DNA from 3 places in the Telluria sp. AIW5 genome. Region 1 is predicted to be linked to each of the others. Evidence: predicted binding sites of a transcription regulator. Region 1 holds the regulator's gene; each other region holds the start of a gene.

Region 1 (3,981 bases):
GGGCGTGGTCGGCTGCGTGTTGTCGGGGGAGGCGATGACTTTCACGTTGTAGCTGGCGTCGGTGTCCACCAGGTCGGGGAACACGAAGCTGGTCGCGCCGGCGGCAACTTCGAACGGCTTGCCATCGTTGTTCGTCAGGACCAGGCCGGCCTTGGTAGCGCCGACGATGGTGCCGCCGACGTAGACATCGCCGCTGCCGCCGCCGCAGGCGGACAGGCTCAGCGCGCAGGCCAGCGCAATGCCGGCACGCAGGGGGGAACGAATCATAATTTCTCCAAAAAAGGGGAGGGACAAGGCGCGCAACCCGAGGCACCCAGCCGCATGGTAGAAGTTTGCCCATCATTTTAGAGCATTTGACAAGCCCCGGGCTCATTAGGGTGTGTATCACCTTGTAACGCTCACGCTGTCACCACCGCTCGCGGCTGCCCGGCGTGCACGTTTGCATTTCGTCGCTGGCCTCGCTATGCTGGTCCCTTCCACACGAGCCCCGCCGATGAAGCCTTCCCACCGCCGCCCCTGGCCCAAAGCCATCCTGTTCGACCTCGACGACACGCTGTGGCCGATCGCGCCTGTCATCGTGCAGGCCGAGCAGACGCTATTTGCCTGGCTGGCGAGCAACGCGCCGCGCGTGGCCGAACGGTTTACCATCGACAGCCTGCGCCATGCCCGGCTCGCGCTGCTGGCGCGCCGTCCCGAATTCCAGCTCGACCTGGGTGCGCTGCGCCGTGCCGGCCTGATCGCCGCTTTCGAACAGGCCGGCGAAGACGCGGACAAGGTCGAACTGGCGATGACCGAATTCTTTGCCGCCCGCAACGCCGTGATTCCCTACGACGACGTGCTGCCCGGCCTGCTGCGCCTGAAGGGGCGCGTGCTGGTGGGCTCGGTCACGAACGGCAATGCCGATTTGCAGACGATCGGCCTGGCCAACCATTTCCATGTTTCGGTGGCCGCGCCCAGTTTTGGCCGTGCGAAACCGGATGCAGCCATTTTCCACGCCGCCTGCGAGGCGCTGGGCGTGGCACCCCAGGACACCGTGCACGTCGGCGACGACCTGCTGCTCGACGTGCAGGGCGCCCAGCGCGCCGGGCTGCGCGCGGTCTGGATGAACCGTACCGCCAGCCGGCGCCACCTGGAAGAGGGCGTGCAGCCCGATGCGACTGTCGCCGACATGGATGGGTTGCTGGACTGGCTCAAACGCGAACACACTTGAGCGCGCGCTCGGCCCACAGCGCTGGGCTGAGGGTGCATAATAGATACGCAACCATTCTGCGCGCCACCACTCCCCATGCAACTTGAACCCCGAGCCCAAACCCTGCTGAAAGCCCTTGTCGAGCGCTACATTGCCGACGGGCAGCCGGTCGGGTCGCGTGCGCTGTCGAAAATCTCCGGCCTCGACCTGTCGCCGGCGACGATCCGCAACATCATGGCCGACCTCGAGGAAATGGGCTATGTCGCCAGTCCCCACACCTCGGCCGGCCGGGTGCCCACGCCGCGCGGCTACCGCCTGTTCGTCGACACGCTGCTGACGGTCCAGCACTTCGATAACCAGCACGGCGTCGACGCCGAGCGCATGCGCCTGCCAGCCCAGCAGCCGCAAAAACTCATCGCCAACGCGGCGCAGATGCTGTCCTCGCTGACGCAATTTGCCGGCGTCGTGCAGAGTCCTCGGCGCGAGTCGGTGTTCCAGCAAATCGAATTTTTACGCCTGTCCGAAAAACGCATCCTGCTCGTCATCGTTGACCCGCGTGGCGACGTGCAGAACCGCCTGCTGCTGACCGAAGTCGACTACACGCCGGTGCAGCTGGTACAGTCGGCCAATTACCTGAACCAGAATTTCGCCGGCCTCACCTTCGATGAGGTGCGCCACCGCCTCACGCACGAATTGCGCCAACTGCAGCACGACATCGGCGGCCTGATGCAGACCGCGGTGGAAGCCGGCAGCGAGGCGATGGCCGAAGGCAGCGAAGAGATGGTCATTTCGGGCGAACGCAATTTGCTGTCGGTGTCCGACCTGTCCTCGAACATGAGTTCGCTGCGCCAGATGTTCGAGATGTTCGAGCAAAAGACCGGCCTGATGCAATTGCTCGACATGTCGAGCAAGGCCGGCGGCGTGCAGATTTTTATCGGCGGCGAGTCGAAACTGGTGCCGATGGACGAGATGAGCGTGGTGACCGCGCCGTATGAGGTCAACGGCAAGATCGTCGGCACGCTGGGGGTGATCGGGCCGACGCGGATGGCGTATGAGCGCGTCATCCCCATCGTGGATATCACGGCGAAATTGCTGTCGAATGCCCTGAGCAACTCGTAGAGCGTGTGAAAAAACTCCAGGGCAGCCATGGAGGATTTTTTCACACGCTCGCAGGGTGGGCACTCCGTGCCCACGCGGATGCTGGCGTCACGTTGGCTGATATAGGATCGTGCCGCCCGCGAAACGACTACGCTCACAAATGATCATTGCAAACGCTTGCTTGATGCTGCCGGCGTCGATACGAATCCCGCTAACCCTGCGCCACTTCCCGCGTGGGCACGGGGGTGCCCACCCTACGGTAATGCACATGCATCCGAAACAAAAAACGGCGCCAATGGCGCCGTTTTTCATTGCGAACGCAATCCGCGCTTAACCGCCATGACGGTGCGGACAGGCCGGCTTGATGCAATTGCCGTAAATCGCCAGCGCGTGCTCGGCGATTTTGAAACCGCGCTCGCTGGCGATCTTGTTCTGGCGCGATTCGATTTCTTCGTCGAAGAATTCCTCGACATGGCCGCAATCGAGGCAGACCAGGTGGTCGTGGTGCGAGCCGGCGTTCAGTTCGTAGATCGCCTTGCCGGTTTCGAAGTGGTTGCGGTTCAGGAGGCCCGCCTGCTCGAACTGGGTCAGCACGCGATAGACGGTGGCCAGGCCCACGTCCATGTTTTCAGCCAGCAGGATCTTGTAGACGTCTTCCGCCGTCAGGTGCCGCACTTCGCTGTTCTGGAAAATTTCGAGGATTTTCAGGCGTGGCAAGGTAGCCTTCAGGCCGCTCGCCTTCAGGTCGGTGGGACTGTTACTCATGTTTGTTACTCGTAGATGGGCGGAGTGCTTTATGATATAGCGTTTTGATAGCTCCCGCTTAAACGTTTTGAGGTTACTTATGCGCGTGTTTGATGCCGTTGTTCATCGTTTCCAGCCCCAGGCCCTGCTCGCCGCTGGCCTTGCCTGCACGCTGGTACTGTCCGGCTGCGCGTCATGGCGCAACCAGACCAAGCCGGCCGCACCGGTGAACACGTCCGCGGCTGCCCTCGAGGCGGATGCCGGCAAGTCGGCGTCGCTGGCCAATGCCGGTGCGCAAACGACCGAGAGCACGAAGCTGCAGAAATTCCTGTGGATCTTTTCGCCCTACCGCCCGGACATCCAGCAAGGCAATTTCGTCTCGCAAGAAATGCTGGACCAGCTGAAAGTGGGCCAGACCCGCGAGCAGGTGCGTTTCCTGCTCGGTACGCCGCTGCTGATGGACATGTTCCACGCCGACCGCTGGGACTACCCGTTCTATCTTGCGCGCGGCAATGGCGAGCTGACCACCAGCCGCGTCACCGTCTACTTCAAGAATGACGTGGTCGAGCGTTTCGACGGCGGCCACCTGCCGACCGAGCGCGAATACATCGCCCGCATCGCCGGCCCGATCAAGAATGTCGCCAAGGATGCGAAAAAGGCCGAAGCCGCCGCGACCGCGCGTCCGGTCGAGCCTTCGAAGGCCGCCACGCCCGCCACTTCCTCGAACACTCCGTAATAAAACTGTCATGACCCAACTGAAAATCGCGGTTGCCGGCGCCAGTGGGCGCATGGGCCGCATGCTGGTCGAGGCGATCGCCGCCGCTCCCGATGCCGTGCTCGCCGGCGCCCTCGATGTCGCTGGCTCCCCCTTCATCGGCCACGACGCCGGCGCCTTCTCGGGCCAGCTGACCGGCGTGACGATCGAGTCGGATATGTCCCGCGCGCTTGCC
Region 2 (3,981 bases), 690 kb from region 1:
TCTCAAAAGTAAAAAAGCCTGCAAGGCGCGAACCTTGCAGGCTTGATTGTGCAGCACAGCGCCGCCGTAGCGGCGCCGGGCACCCTACGCGGGCCGGACCATTTACATCATGCCGTCCATACCGCCCATGCCGCCCATACCACCCATGCCGCCCATGCCGCCGGCTGGCTTGTCTTCAGCCAGTTCCGACACCATGCAGTCGGTGGTCAGCATCAGGCCGGCGATCGACGCTGCATTTTGCAGGGCCGAGCGGGTGACCTTGGCTGGGTCCAGCACGCCCATTTCGACCATGTCGCCATAGGTGCCGTTGGCGGCGTTGTAGCCGTAGTTGCCCTGGCCGGCCAGGACGGCTGCGACGACGACCGATGGCTCTTCGCCAGCGTTCTGGACGATCATGCGCAGCGGCTCTTCCATTGCGCGCAGGACGATCTTGATGCCGGCTTCCTGGTCAGGATTGTCGCCCTTGATGTTGATCGAAGCGCGGGCACGCAGCAGGGCAACGCCGCCGCCTGGCACGATGCCTTCTTCAACGGCTGCGCGGGTTGCGTGCAGTGCGTCTTCGACGCGTGCTTTCTTTTCCTTCATTTCGACTTCGGTGGCAGCGCCAACCTTGATCACGGCAACGCCGCCGGCCAGCTTGGCCACGCGCTCTTGCAGCTTTTCGCGGTCGTAGTCCGAGGTCGCTTCTTCGATCTGGATGCGCACCATCTTGACGCGCGCTTCGATGTTTTCAGCAGCGCCGGCGCCGTCGATGATGATGGTGTTTTCCTTGCCGACTTCGATACGCTTGGCCTGGCCGAGTTCTGCCAGCGTGACCTTTTCCAGGGTCAGGCCGACTTCTTCAGCGATAACCTGGCCGCCGGTCAGGACAGCGATGTCTTCCAGCATGGCCTTGCGGCGGTCGCCGAAGCCTGGGGCCTTGACGGCGACGGTCTTCAGGATGCCACGGATGTTGTTGACGACCAGGGTCGCCAGCGCTTCGCCTTCGATGTCTTCGGCGACGATCACCAGCGGACGGCCGGCTTTCGCAACTTGTTCCAGTACCGGCAGCAGGTCACGGATGTTCGAGATCTTCTTGTCGCACAGCAGGACGAATGGATTGTCGTGGATGGCGACTTGCTTGTCCGGGTTGTTGATGAAGTACGGCGACAGGTAGCCGCGGTCGAACTGCATGCCTTCGACGATGTCGAGTTCGTCGTTCAGCGACTTGCCGTCTTCGACGGTGATGACGCCTTCCTTGCCGACTTTTTCCATCGCTTCAGCGATGCGCTCGCCGATCGAGTAGTCCGAGTTGGCCGAAATGGCGCCGACTTGCGCGATTTCCTTGGTGGTGGTGCATGGACGGGCGATCTTGGCCAGCTCTTCGACGGTGGCAGCCACTGCCTTGTCGATGCCGCGCTTCAGGTCCATCGGGTTCATGCCGGCGGCAACGAACTTCATGCCTTCGCGGACGATGGCTTGTGCCAGCACGGTTGCGGTGGTGGTGCCGTCGCCGGCGTTGTCGCTGGTCTTCGACGCGACTTCCTTGACCATCTGCGCGCCCATGTTCATGAGCTTGTCTTTGAGTTCGATCTCTTTCGCGACCGAGACGCCGTCCTTGGTGACGGTCGGGGAGCCGAACGAGCGGTCCAGCACGACGTTGCGGCCTTTAGGACCCAGGGTGACTTTCACTGCGTTGGCGAGGATGTTGACGCCCTCAACCATCTTGGCGCGCGCTGCGTCGCCGAAAATAACTTCTTTAGCTGCCATGTTTGTTTCTCCGATTTATTCGAAAATGTTCTGGGGAGGATTACTTGACCAGCACGGCCATGATGTCTTCTTCACGCATCACGAGCAGTTCCTGGCCGTCGACCTTGACGGTCTGGCCCGAGTACTTGCCGAACAGGACGCGGTCGCCAACCTGGACTTCCAGTGCACGGAGCTGACCGTTGTCCTGGACTTTGCCATTGCCGACGGCGAGGATCTCGCCCTGGTCCGGCTTTTCGGCGGCTGCATCAGGGATGATCAGGCCGGAGGCGGTCTTGGTTTCCTGGTCGAGACGCTTCACGATAACGCGATCGTGCAGTGGGCGAAGATTCATGCAGAACTCCTTTATTCAGTGGTGTGGACTAGCTTTTGTTTGCTTCGGTTGCCGCTACGGCCTTGGACCGCGCTGGAAGCGTTGCGGCTTGAAAGAGTTGTTAGCACTCTCAACTAACGAGTGCTAATTATAGGGACGATGTAGGGGTATTTCAAGCGGCCATGTTGCAAAATAAATTGCACGAGCTTGCGTTGCGTCAAGCGGCGGGATGCGCTTGGGGCTTGCGGCAGCCCCGCCTGCGCCGGCACGAAGCGAAGAGACTAGCATCGTCTGCGGGCGGCTTGACGCACTGTTGACAGGGAATTGATCGGTATCAAAGGTTTCTGCGAAAGCTACTTGCGGCACGATTTCGGACTGGGCGCGCCGGGCATGCAGGGCGGTTAGCCAGTGGTGAAATAATTCTATTAGAAAATGTTTTTCAAAAAGAGATATCCTCTTTGGCAATACCCGATCATCGTTCCCCCCTCGGTCGACCGCTGGTCGAACAGTTTACGTTTGCCTGGTCGCCGGCAGCCAGGACCTGGCAGCTGGTGCGCGCCGAAGCGAGCTCGTTCTCCGCACCGGAACCGGATGAGCGTTTCAAACAAAACGTCTATCTCCCGTCCAGGGACTTCGGCAAGATCGACCTTGCCGATTTCGATCCTGAGCGCTACCTCGATGCGCCGCGCGCGCTGACCCTGTGCGGGAAGGGCGAAACCGATTACCTGTCGTGCCCGACCGGAGGCGGGAGGAAGATCCTGTCCGTGTGCGGCAAGGTCGCCGAGGATGGGAGCGGCTGGCTGCAGTATCGCTTCGGAAAACGCGGCAAGATCGAGCTGGCCTTCCCGCAGGAGAAACGCGATTCGCTGTCCAAGTTCGAAGGCAATTATTTCAACCCGATTCCGCGCGTTGAATGACAGGCTCGCACAGCCGGGCGGGAAGGCGGGCATGCTGCAGCGGTTTTACCGGGATGTTGCCAGGTAAGAGGAGTTGCGTGCAAAGAAAACCGGTGCTAACGAAAAGCCCGCGGGCCGCACAACGCGCTATCCTGTTGACTGTCAAAGCTTATCCAACCTATAGTTACGAATGATTTCCGAATTCCAAGACTTATCCGACAAAATCGAGCGGCTCGCCGAGCTGGTCGGATCGCTGCGCAGCGAGAATGCGCAACTGCGCCAGACCAACCTGCTGCTTAACGAAGTCAACATGGCGCTCGTCGAGCGCCTTGTCGAGGTTCAGCACAAGGTCGAAGCCGTGATCGAGCAATTGCCCGCGCCTGAAGCTGAAGCAGAAGAAGACGCCGAACCCATCGAACCCGAGGCTGCCCGATGATTTACCTGGACGTAACGATCATGGGCCAGCCCTACCGCCTGGCCTGCAAGGAAGGCGAGCAGGCCACGCTGCGCGACGCCGTGCGCTACCTCGACGGCAAGATGACCGCGCTGCGCGACTCGGGCAAGGTCAAGGGCAACGACCGCATCGCGGTCATGGCCGCGCTCAGCGTGGCTGCCGAATTCCTGTCGGTCAAGTCGCCGCAGGGACCCCTGTCGGACATGACGATGCTCGAAGTGAAACAAAAACTCGAGACCATGCACAGCGTCCTCGACCAGGCCCTGGCGCCGCAAGAAAATTTGTCCTGAGCGGCCAAATTCGTTTGACATGACAGTTCAAGCGAGTAAACTGCGTCTCACCCTGCGGTGTTCGAGACTGCCATATATTCCTTGAACCATTTACATGCATAGGTTGCGGGATAGTGTTTGATGGGCGTGAGCGTCGCTAGTTCGACGAACCCGAAATTGAACTGACTGTGACCACCTTGAGCCATCAGGTTCGGGATGCCGGCAAGTTACGGCACAGGCGGGGCTTCATTCCAAAAAGCGGTTGCGGGCAATAGCACGCAGCCGTTTTTTTATGCGCGCGCG
Region 3 (3,981 bases), 1.4 Mb from region 1:
GCGGGTAAAACCACGACCATCGGCAAGCTGGCGAAACACATGCAGCGTTCCGAGCAGTCGGTGCTGCTGGCGGCGGGCGATACCTTCCGCGCCGCCGCGCGCGAGCAGCTGATGGTCTGGGGCCAGCGCAACAACGTCACCGTGATCTCGCAAGCCTCGGGCGACCCGGCGGCCGTTGCCTTCGACGCGGTCCAGTCGGGCAAGGCGCGCGGCGTCGATGTCGTCATGGTCGATACCGCCGGCCGCCTGCCGACCCAGCTGCACCTGATGGAAGAGCTGAAAAAGATCAAGCGCGTGATCGGCAAGGGCATGGATGCCGCCCCGCACGAAATCGTGCTCGTCATCGACGGCAATACCGGCCAGAACGCACTGGCACAAGTGAAGGCCTTCGACGACGCGCTGCAGCTGACCGGCCTGGTGATCACCAAGCTCGACGGCACGGCCAAAGGCGGCGTGCTGGCCGCGATTGCACGCACCCGTCCGGTCCCGGTGTACTTCATCGGCGTCGGCGAGAAGCTGGACGACCTGCAGCCTTTCAATGCAGAAGAGTTCGTTGAAGCGCTGCTGGGTTAAAGAACAAGAGCCAGGTCCAGATGATCGAATTCCACTCAGTTTCGAAGAAATATTCCGCCGACGCCACCGCCCTGCGCGAGGTGTCCCTGAACATCAACAAGGGCGAGCTGGTGTACCTGGCGGGCCCTTCCGGCGCCGGCAAGTCGACGCTGATGAAAATGATCGCCGCCATCGAGCGTCCAAGCAGCGGGCGCGTGATCGTGTTCGGCCAGGACATCGGCAAGCTGGGCAAACCCGGCATCCCTTTCCTGCGCCGCAAACTCGGCCTGATCTTCCAGCACCAGCGCCTGCTGAACGACCGCAACATCCTGGCCAACACCATGCTGCCGCTGCTGGTGACCGGCGCGCCGAAGGCCGGGGCCGAGCAGCGCGCGCGGGCCGCGCTCGACAAGGTCGGCCTGCTCGACCGCGCCAAGGCGCATCCGCTGGAACTGTCCGGCGGCGAGCAGCAGCGCGTGGCGATCGCGCGCGCGATCGTCAACCGGCCGCAGATCATCCTGGCCGACGAACCGACCGCGAACCTCGACCGCGTGGCAGCGGACAAGGTGCTCGACGCCCTGCGCGCGTTTCACTCGGTGGGCGTGACCTGCCTGATCTCGACCCACGACGAGCAGGTGCTCGACGCCGCGGCGCGCGTGATTCGCCTCGAACATGGTGAACTCGTCCCTACTGACCGTGTTGGAGGTGCGGCATGAGCCCGTGGTTGCGCCAGCACAGTTTCGCCTTGAGGGCGGCGATGTCGACCGTGCGCAAGGCGCCCGGCAGTTTCCTGTTCAACGTGGTGGTCGTCGCGGTCGCGCTCGCGCTGCCCTTTGCCGGCATCACCCTGCTCGACAACGTGCGCCCGATGTCGGAGCAATTGTCGGTCGATCCGGAAGTGAGCCTGTTCCTGAAACCGGACGCCACGCGCGAGGAGGCCCAGGCGCTGGAGCCGCAGCTGCGCCAGATCCTGCAAGGCAGCAACGCGCGCATCGCGTTCGTGCCGCGCGAACAGGCGCTCGACGATTTGAAAGAGCGTAGCGGCCTTTCCGCCGCGCTCGACACGCTGGGCGAGAACCCGCTGCCCGATAGCTATGTGATGACGCTGGACGGTTTCAAGAGCACCGCCGAGGCCGCGCGCATCGACGGCATCGTCGAGCAGATGGGCGCGCTGGCGCACGTGGACACGGTGCAGGTCGACTCGGCCTGGGTGAAACGCCTGGCCGCCCTGCTCGCCATCCTGCGCCTGGCCCTGCTGCTGCTGGCCGTCACGCTGGGTGTGGTGGTGATTGCAGTGGTGTTCAATACGATCCGCCTGCAAGTCATGACCCAGCGTGAGGAAATTGCCGTGTCCAAACTGCTGGGCGCGACCGATAATTTCATCCATCGCCCCTTCTATTACACGGGCGCCCTGCTCGGGCTGTGCGCCGGCGCCGTTGCGCTGGGCGTGGTGGCGCTGGGCCTGCATCCGCTGAATGGGGCGATTGCCGAGTTCGCGCGGCTGTATGCATCGGAATTCCAGCTGGCGCCGCTTGGGGTGTTCGAGGTGGCGGGCTTGCTGGCCATCAGTGCCGCGCTGGGGCTGATCGGGGCCTTGCTGTCGGTGCAGCGGCACCTGGCGCGGATGCGCTGAGGGCTTGCTGGCCCACATGACGGGTGATATGGCCGCAGCTGTATCACCCGTTTTTGTTTGCGCGGCCACCGTACGACCGAACGCCCTATGTTGTGCCTTGATGCAAATTTTCACGTCCTGCCTTGTAGGCGTGAACGCCGCGACCTCGCCAGACATCGTCGCACCTGACCGCCGAATCTTGTGCTCCGTGCGCCAGCTAACAGAAAACAGGCGCGTCGCCCCCGTAACCTGAGCCCTGACCGCTGCCGCAAGCCCCGTACGTTTGAGCTATCTCAACAGTTATGCAGGAAGCTGCTTTACATTCAATCATCCTATTTTTCTGTTCCACACAGAAATACTTTAACGAAACTTAAACGCGCCGACGCAGGAAGGGCGTGGCTGGCACTCTCCCATGGGGAGTGCTAATATGTGTACTCAAGTGAAGGTAAACAAGGTCTGATACGCATCTTGCACATCGTTGTGCAGTCAGCCTCCGGGATGTCCGGTGGACTTGATCGATGCAGCAAAGATTACTCTACGAGGAAAAAATATGACGTCCGCACCATCCGCATTGGTTCCGACCAGCAATCGTGCCCTGAACCTCGGTTTCACCGGGCAGCTTGGCAACATTGACGCATATATTTCCGCCGTGAACCGCCTGCCGATGCTGACCCACGAGGAAGAGGTCTCGCTGGCAAAGCGGCTGCGCGAAGCGAACGATCTCGACGCCGCACAAAAGCTGGTGCTCTCGCACCTGCGCCTGGTGGTGTCGATCGCGCGCGGCTACCTCGGCTATGGCCTGCCGCACGCTGACCTGATCCAGGAAGGCAATATCGGCCTGATGAAGGCCGTGAAGCGTTTCGACCCGAACCAGGGCGTACGCCTGGTGTCGTACGCGATGCACTGGATCAAGGCCGAGATGCACGAATACATCCTCAAAAACTGGCGCCTGGTGAAGGTCGCCACGACCAAGGCCCAGCGCAAGCTGTTCTTCAACCTGCGCAGCAACAAGGTGGGCCTGGACGCGATGACCCCGACCCAGGTCGACGACCTGGCGAAGATGCTCGACGTCAAGCGTGAAGAAGTGATCGAGATGGAAACCCGCCTCTCGGGCCGCGACATCGCCCTGGAAGCGCCGACCGACGACGAAGACGACAAGTTCTCGCCGATCGCCTACCTGTCGTCGGACCAGCAGGAGCCGACCAGGGTGCTGGAGGCCGAGCAGGTCACGCGCCTGCAGTCCGAAGGCCTGGAAACGGCGCTGGGCAAGCTCGACCCACGTTCGCGCCGCATCGTCGAAGCGCGCTGGCTGGCGAACGACGACGGCTCGGGTGCGACCCTGCACACGCTGGCCGAAGAGTTCGGCGTGTCGGCCGAGCGGATTCGCCAGATCGAATCGGCGGCATTGAAGAAGATGAAAGGTGCGCTGGCGGCGTTTATTTGATCAGCCAGACATCAGGCAGGACACAGCGGCCCCGTGAGGGCCGCTTTTTTATTTCCGAACCAGTTCATCGTCAACGCACCGCTACCCACGCGGGCCGCCGTCACGATCGAATTTTCTCCCCCGCCCCCGCGCATCCTGCCCCATCCGTCCCCTCCGCCCTGTCGCCGACGCTGCCGCGTCGCGCCTGTGCCATTGATTCCCTGCAAATTATTGATGTATCGCAAGCGTCATGAACTGACGTTCTCCTTGCGTTTCCTCTGCGCTATCTTGATCGATGCTTGCTCTTGCGCACGGCGCAGGACGCGATGGCGGCGGCGGCGATATGCGTCCTCACCGCCGCCACAATCGTTTAACGCGATAACGGAGCCGACCG

What was found. The regulator HrcA, encoded in region 1, represses chaperone genes, less so after heat shock. The targets are predictions, from matches to a motif close to TTAGCACTCNNNNNNNNNGAGTGCTAA.
Region 2: the regulator HrcA is predicted to act here: its motif matches at 2,181-2,207, upstream of groES (co-chaperone GroES).
Region 3: the regulator HrcA is predicted to act here: its motif matches at 2,564-2,590, upstream of rpoH (RNA polymerase sigma factor RpoH).

What each region holds. Positions count from the first base shown of each region.
Region 1 covers NZ_CM155289.1:1,215,239-1,219,219, forward strand. Annotated here, with positions in the region: gene AC1MEM_RS05360 (hypothetical protein) at 1-267, opposite strand, end outside; gene AC1MEM_RS05365 (HAD family hydrolase) at 494-1,210, shown strand; gene hrcA (heat-inducible transcriptional repressor HrcA) at 1,286-2,308, shown strand; gene fur (ferric iron uptake transcriptional regulator) at 2,618-3,052, opposite strand; gene AC1MEM_RS05380 (outer membrane protein assembly factor BamE) at 3,132-3,767, shown strand; gene dapB (4-hydroxy-tetrahydrodipicolinate reductase) at 3,778-3,981, shown strand, end outside.
Region 2 covers NZ_CM155289.1:1,906,143-1,910,123, forward strand. Annotated here, with positions in the region: gene groL (chaperonin GroEL) at 103-1,749, opposite strand; gene groES (co-chaperone GroES) at 1,790-2,080, opposite strand; gene AC1MEM_RS08375 (hypothetical protein) at 2,518-2,976, shown strand; gene AC1MEM_RS08380 (hypothetical protein) at 3,146-3,391, shown strand; gene AC1MEM_RS08385 (cell division protein ZapA) at 3,388-3,699, shown strand; RNA gene ssrS (6S RNA) at 3,746-3,927, shown strand.
Region 3 covers NZ_CM155289.1:5,347,328-5,351,308, forward strand. Annotated here, with positions in the region: gene ftsY (signal recognition particle-docking protein FtsY) at 1-573, shown strand, start outside; gene AC1MEM_RS23515 (cell division ATP-binding protein FtsE) at 594-1,268, shown strand; gene ftsX (permease-like cell division protein FtsX) at 1,265-2,185, shown strand; gene rpoH (RNA polymerase sigma factor RpoH) at 2,715-3,608, shown strand.